2 regions of the Tissierella sp. QWL-11 genome follow, and region 2 is predicted to be linked to the other one. Evidence: a T-box and tRNA genes for the amino acid it is inferred to sense, from the RefSeq annotation. Region 2 holds a T-box; the other holds one or more tRNA genes.

Region 1 (3,391 bases), 400 kb from region 2:
ACTTATTAATTGTATGGCCCCATGGTCAAGCGGTTAAGACATCGCCCTTTCACGGCGGTATCCGGGGTTCGAATCCCCGTGGGGTCACCATTTTAAAACTTTATATAATTAATGGGCGCATAGCTCAGTTGGGAGAGCACCTGCCTTACAAGCAGGGGGTCACAGGTTCGAGCCCTGTTGTGCCCACCATTAATTTAGTATTATTCGCGGCCTGGTAGTTCAGTTGGTTAGAATGCCAGCCTGTCACGCTGGAGGTCGAGGGTTCGAGTCCCTTCCAGGTCGCCATTTTAAATTATGCTGGCGTAGCTCAGTTGGTAGAGCAACTGACTTGTAATCAGTAGGTCGGGGGTTCAAGTCCTCTTGCCAGCTCCAACAAAATAATAGTAGTATCATTTAGATACTACATAGGGAGGAGTACCCAAGTGGCTAAAGGGGACGGACTGTAAATCCGTTAGCTCTGCTTTCACTGGTTCAAATCCAGTCTCCTCCACCATTATACCATGCGGGTGTAGCTCAGTGGTAGAGCCCCAGCCTTCCAAGCTGGTTGCGAGGGTTCGATCCCCTTCACCCGCTCCAATAAAAACATTTTATTAATTATGCGCCTATAGCTCAGCAGGATAGAGCAATGGACTTCTAATCCATGTGCCGGGGGTTCGAATCCTCCTAGGCGCGCCATTATTGGGGTGTAGCCAAGTCGGTAAGGCACTAGACTTTGACTCTAGCATTCCACAGGTTCGAGTCCTGTCACCCCAGCCAAATAAATATGATTTTTTAGTAATGCATTTTCATGATCCATTAGCTCAGCCGGTAGAGCACCTGACTTTTAATCAGGGTGTCCGGGGTTCGAATCCCCGATGGATCACCATAATTTGTCTAAAGCCATAGACAAATTTTAGTTTTCTAATACCTGGAGAGGTACCGAAGTGGTCATAACGGGGCGGTCTTGAAAACCGTTAGGGTGCAAGCCCACGTGGGTTCGAATCCCACCCTCTCCGCCAAAGATGGAGAAGTACTCAAGTGGCTGAAGAGGCTCCCCTGCTAAGGGAGTAGGTCCTTCACGGGGCGCGAGGGTTCAAATCCCTCCTTCTCCGCCATTAACACTTCTCGTAAAAACAAGGTGGATATTTGAAGTTGCCCATAATATATTGGGGCCTTTAGCTCAGTTGGTTAGAGCGCCCGGCTCATAACCGGTAGGTCCGGGGTTCGAGTCCCTGAAGGCCCACCATTTTTTTTTATCTACATATAAGCAGAGTGATAATGAAAAAGTTTCATTTTTAGCCCAGATAGCTCAGTCGGTAGAGCAGTAGACTGAAAATCTACGTGTCGCTGGTTCGATTCCGGCTCTGGGCACCAAATTAAAAAAATAGGGGTGTAGTTCAGTGGTAGAACGTCGGTCTCCAAAACCGAATGCCGTGGGTTCAAATCCTGCCACCCCTGCCATAGAATTAGACTTTAGGGCCTGTAGCTCAGGTGGTTAGAGCGCACGCCTGATAAGCGTGAGGTCGGTGGTTCGAGTCCACCCAGGCCCACCATATTATAAACTAATTTAACGAATGATACCCTATTTACTAGGGGCCTGTAGCTCAGGTGGTTAGAGCGCACGCCTGATAAGCGTGAGGTCGGTGGTTCGAGTCCACCTAGGCCCACCATATTATAAACTAATTTAACGAATAATACCCTATTTACTAGGGGCCTTTAGCTCAGTTGGTTAGAGCGCCCGGCTCATAACCGGTAGGTCTGGGGTTCGAGTCCCTGAAGGCCCACCATGGAAAAAGTACACTTGTAAGTGTACTTTTTTTTATTGTGCGCCCAGCATGGACGCAAACTAGTCGGTGAAAGTCCGATACGGGGGTTGATAGTGCCAACCGTTAGCTTAAGACAAGGGTGTCCACTGTGAGGTGGAATCTGAAGGAAGTCGGCGGCAAAACTCCGGTCTGAGGTACACGAACTACATTTGAGGCTTGACCTTGTGGATGAGGTTGCAATACAAACCAAAGTCCTAAACTATCCGAAACAGGGGAAGTAAATGTAGCAGATATATGGAGAGAAAGTTTGTATTCTTACCTGGGGAGGTCTGATAGATAAGTCATAAAAGACTACGGTCTACATGACAAACTACATAGTGATATGTAACTGAATTATCAGAAGTCAGCAGAAGTCATAGTACAAGATTAATCATGATAATCTTGGAAGGACTGAACATTAGGGAGGTGAGTAAGTTTGGCAATCTCAACAAACATGAAAAGAATACAGAAAACCAAAGATTTGGGCTGGACTGTGGAAGTAGAGATGGAAACTCAAGGTAAACAGGGAGCGTATAGTGATTTGTCGGCGAAGTCAAATCTGAAAACCAAGTCGGGATTTAATACTGAAAATCTACTCGAAAAGATTGTAGATAAGAGAAATATCTTTGAAGCATACAAAAGAGTACTAGCTAACAAAGGAAGTAGTGGAATAGATGGAATGAGAGTAGATGAACTTCTAACCTACCTGAAAGAAAACTACGAAACTTTGAAAGCAAATCTGTTAGATGGAAAATACAAAGTACAACCAGTAAAAAGAGTAGAAATACCCAAACCCAATGGAGGCATAAGACTCCTTGGAATACCAACAGTAGTAGATAGATTAATCCAGCAAGCAATAAACCAAGTGATTAATCCGATATTCGATAGAGCATTTTCAAATAATAGCTATGGATTTAGACCAGGAAGAAGTGCACACATGGCTCTAAAACAAGCTCAAACATATATAAATGAAGGATACAAACAAGTTGTAGATATGGACTTAGAAAAGTTCTTTGACAATGTAAACCATGACATATTAATGAACTTAGTATCAAGAAAGATACAAGACAAAAGAGTATTAAAATTAATAAGGAAGTATTTAAACTCAGGGATAATGTTAAATGGTATAGCAGTCAAATCAGAACAAGGAGCACCCCAAGGTGGTCCTTTAAGCCCATTACTCAGCAATATATTACTTGATGAATTAGATAAAGAATTAGAAATAAGAGGACATAAATTCTGCCGTTACGCTGATGATTGTAATATCTATGTTAAAAGCACAAGAGCAGGAGAAAGAGTCCTTAAGAGCATCACTAAATTTCTAGGAAGAAAACTAAAACTAAAAGTAAATACTGAGAAATCAGCAGTATCTCCACTAACTAAAAGAAAATTTCTAGGATACAGTTTCTACTACTCAAAAGGTAAAATTAGATTTAGAACCCATAACAAGAGTTATGAAAGACTTAAAGAAAAGATTAGAAAGATTACTAATAGAAATATAAACATGAATTTTGATTATAGAATTAAGAAACTAAATGAAATAATTGTAGGTTGGGTAAATTACTTTAAACTGGCAGATATGAAGACTAAACTAACAGAACTAGACA
Region 2 (3,391 bases):
GGAGGATATTATGTCAATAAATAATAAACTAAGAGAGCTAGAAGAGAATAATAAACAAATAAAGGTATCCTTAATAGGAGCAGGTTTAATGGGCAAAGGTATGGTCAGTCAGATGATGCTGATGAAAGGAATGATACCAGCTGTAGTAGCAAGTAATAAAATAAAAGACGCCATGGATGCCTATACTTTAGCTGGGATTTCAAAAGAAGATATAGTAATAGCTAGGAATCTAAATGATATAAATACTAGCATGGAAAGGGGAAAATATGTAGTAACTGATATTACAGAATATGCTACTAAGGCTAATTTAATCGATGTGGTAGTTGATGCTACAGGAGTCCCAAATGTAGGTGCTAAGGTTGCCATGGATTCAATTTCAAATAGAAAGCATATAGTAATGGTAAATGTTGAGGCTGATGTAACTGTTGGACCAATACTAAACAAATTAGCTAAAGAAGCAGGAGTAATTTATACAGGAACTGCTGGTGATGAACCTGGAAGTGTGAAGGAAATATATGATTTTGCAGATGCCTTAGGATTTGATATATTGGCAATTGGAAAAGGAAAAAACAATCCTATTGATTATGAAGCTACACCAAGTAGTTTAAGGGAAAAAGCACTTAAAAAGAACTTAAAACCTCTACGACTAGCTTCTTTTGTCGATGGTACAAATACAATGATTGAAATGGCTGCTATGAGTAATTCTACAGGCTTTTTGCCAGATATTAGAGGAGGACATGGACCGACAGCAACGGTAGAAGATTTGCCAAAAATCTTTAGCCTTAAAGAAGATGGGGGAATATTAAATAATAAAAAAATAGTTGACTATGTCCATGGCATAGCTCCAGGTGTATTTGTAGTAGTTAGTACAAAATTGCCTCAAGTACACGAAGAAATGAAATACTTAAGTATGGGAGAAGGCCCAAATTATGTGCTGTATAGACCATATCATTTGACTAGTTTAGAGACACCTATAACTGTTGCCAAAACTGTTATTTACAAAGAAGCTACAATAGCACCAAAGTATGATACTCCTGTAGTTGAAGTAATTACTAGAGCAAAAAAAGATTTAAAAGCTGGAGAGCATTTAGATGGTATAGGAGAATATACAGTTTTAGGAAGTATAGATACTTATGAGGTAGCTAAAAAAGAAAATTTAGTTCCTATAGGTCTTATAAATAAAAATGCAGTAGTCAAAAGAGATATCAAAAAGGGAGAATTTATTACCTACGATATGGTGGATATAGACAAGGATACAGAAATATATAAATTAAGAATGGAACAAGAAAAACTTGTTTAAATTTACTAGAATAAAATTATCCTTGACAAAATTAAGATAATTAAGTATATTAGTAGACAAGTAAAAAGACATGCATAGATAAGGACAGTAGCAAAGTAAATTTATCTTAGAGAGATAATCATTAGGTGAGAGATTATCATAAATCCTTTGTGAAGATCACCTTTGAGCATAATACCTGAAATCATTAAGGTATTACGGAGATGACCGTTATTCTATTAAGTGACAAATATACTAAGTATATTTGTAATTTAGGTGGTACCGCGAAAAACTCGTCCTAAGTCTATATAGATTTAGGACTTTTTTAATTAGAGGAGGAGAAGAATTGAAAAGATTTGATGAATTATCAAAGGACCCTGTAAAGTCAAGGGAACAAGAGATCTCAAAGTATTGGGATAGTATTGATTTATTAAATAAATCTGTTAATACCAGAGATGAAGATAAACCTTTTGTATTCTATGAAGGACCCCCTACGGCTAATGGAAAGCCAGGAATTCACCATGTAATGGCTAGGACATTGAAGGACTTAACTTGTAGATATAAGACTATGCAGGGTTATCAAGTTAAGAGAAAAGCAGGATGGGATACTCATGGACTTCCAGTAGAAATTGAAGTGGAAAAAAAGCTTAATTTAAAGGATAAACACGATATTGAAGCATATGGAGTAGAGGCATTCAATAAAGAGTGTAGAGAGTCAGTTTTCCAATATGAAAAACTTTGGAGAGATATGACGGAGAGAATGGCATATTTAATCGACTTAGACGATCCATATATAACTCTTGATAATAATTATATAGAATCTGTATGGTGGATACTTGATAAATTTTTTAAGGAAGGATTAATATATGAAGGTCACAAGATACTTCCATATTGTTCTAGATGTGGAACAGGACTTGCATCTCATGAAGTAGCTCAAGGCTATGAAGAAATAAAGACTGAGACTGTAATAGTTAAGTTTAAAAGAAAAGACAAAGATGAGTATTTCTTAGCTTGGACGACTACACCTTGGACATTGCCTTCAAATGTAGCTTTAACAGTAAATCCAAAGGAAATCTATTTGAAGGTAAAACAAAATGATGAAATCTACTATTTAAGTAAAGTATTGGCAGATAAAGTGCTAGAAGATGAATATGAAGTATTAGAAGAATTAGAAGGTAAAGACTTAGAACATATGGAATATGAGCAATTGATTCCATTTATAGATGTAAAGGGTAAGGCCTTTTTTGTAACCCTAGGAGATTATGTAACTACAGAAGATGGTACGGGGATAGTTCACTCTGCTCCAGCTTTTGGTGAAGATGACTATAATATTGGACTTAAATATGATTTAGCAGTAGTAAATCCTGTATCTGAAGATGGTAAATTCTTAGAGACTCCATGGGAAGGCAAATTTGTAATGGACGCAGATAAGGATATAATACAGTGGCTAAGAGAAGAAGGTAAACTCTTTAAAAAGCAAAAGATGAATCATAATTATCCTCATTGTTGGAGATGTCATACACCACTATTGTACTATGCTAAGCCATCTTGGTATATCCAAATGACTAAGTTAAAAGATAAGTTAATAGAAAACAATAAAGGGGTAAATTGGTATCCAGATTTTGTAGGAGAAAAAAGATTTGGAAATTGGCTTGAAAACTTAAATGACTGGGCTATTTCTAGAAGTAGATATTGGGGTACTCCATTCCCAGTATGGAAATGTGATAGCTGTGATCATGCAGATAGTGTAGGCTCTAGAGCTGAATTAGTAGAAAGATCTATAGAAGATATAGATATGGATATAGAGCTTCATAGACCATATGTAGACAATGTACATTTAAAATGTGATAAATGCGGCGGTAAAATGACTAGAGAAAAAGATGTAATAGATGTATGGTTTGACAGTGGTTCTATGCCATTTGCTCAACATCATTATCCATTTGAGCATAAGGATGATTTTGATAAATTATTCCCAGCGGACTTTATATGTGAGGGTATAGATCAAACTAGAGGATGGTTCTATTCATTACTTGCAATCTCAACTTTTGTAACTGGAAAAGCTCCATATAAAAATGTATTAGTAAATGATCTTGTACTTGATAAAAATGGAAAGAA

The links. The T-box of region 2 lies ahead of ileS (isoleucine--tRNA ligase). A T-box ahead of a tRNA ligase gene usually reads a tRNA of that ligase, here a tRNA-Ile.
Region 1: it has a tRNA-Ile gene. The T-box ahead of ileS (isoleucine--tRNA ligase) is inferred to sense a tRNA for this amino acid. The anticodon was not compared.

What each region holds. Positions count from the first base shown of each region.
Region 1 covers NZ_CM178750.1:1,906,047-1,909,437, reverse strand. Annotated here, with positions in the region: tRNA gene AC4PG3_RS09390 (tRNA-Glu) at 16-90, shown strand; tRNA gene AC4PG3_RS09385 (tRNA-Val) at 114-189, shown strand; tRNA gene AC4PG3_RS09380 (tRNA-Asp) at 209-285, shown strand; tRNA gene AC4PG3_RS09375 (tRNA-Thr) at 297-372, shown strand; tRNA gene AC4PG3_RS09370 (tRNA-Tyr) at 409-493, shown strand; tRNA gene AC4PG3_RS09365 (tRNA-Gly) at 503-576, shown strand; tRNA gene AC4PG3_RS09360 (tRNA-Arg) at 599-675, shown strand; tRNA gene AC4PG3_RS09355 (tRNA-Gln) at 680-756, shown strand; tRNA gene AC4PG3_RS09350 (tRNA-Lys) at 790-865, shown strand; tRNA gene AC4PG3_RS09345 (tRNA-Ser) at 910-998, shown strand; tRNA gene AC4PG3_RS09340 (tRNA-Ser) at 1,004-1,094, shown strand; tRNA gene AC4PG3_RS09335 (tRNA-Ile) at 1,149-1,225, shown strand; tRNA gene AC4PG3_RS09330 (tRNA-Phe) at 1,278-1,353, shown strand; tRNA gene AC4PG3_RS09325 (tRNA-Trp) at 1,366-1,440, shown strand; tRNA gene AC4PG3_RS09320 (tRNA-Ile) at 1,456-1,532, shown strand; tRNA gene AC4PG3_RS09315 (tRNA-Ile) at 1,573-1,649, shown strand; tRNA gene AC4PG3_RS09310 (tRNA-Ile) at 1,690-1,766, shown strand; gene ltrA (group II intron reverse transcriptase/maturase) at 2,221-3,391, shown strand, end outside.
Region 2 covers NZ_CM178750.1:2,309,459-2,312,849, reverse strand. Annotated here, with positions in the region: gene AC4PG3_RS11535 (NAD(P)H-dependent oxidoreductase) at 11-1,300, shown strand; T-box leader at 1,367-1,580, shown strand; gene ileS (isoleucine--tRNA ligase) at 1,623-3,391, shown strand, end outside.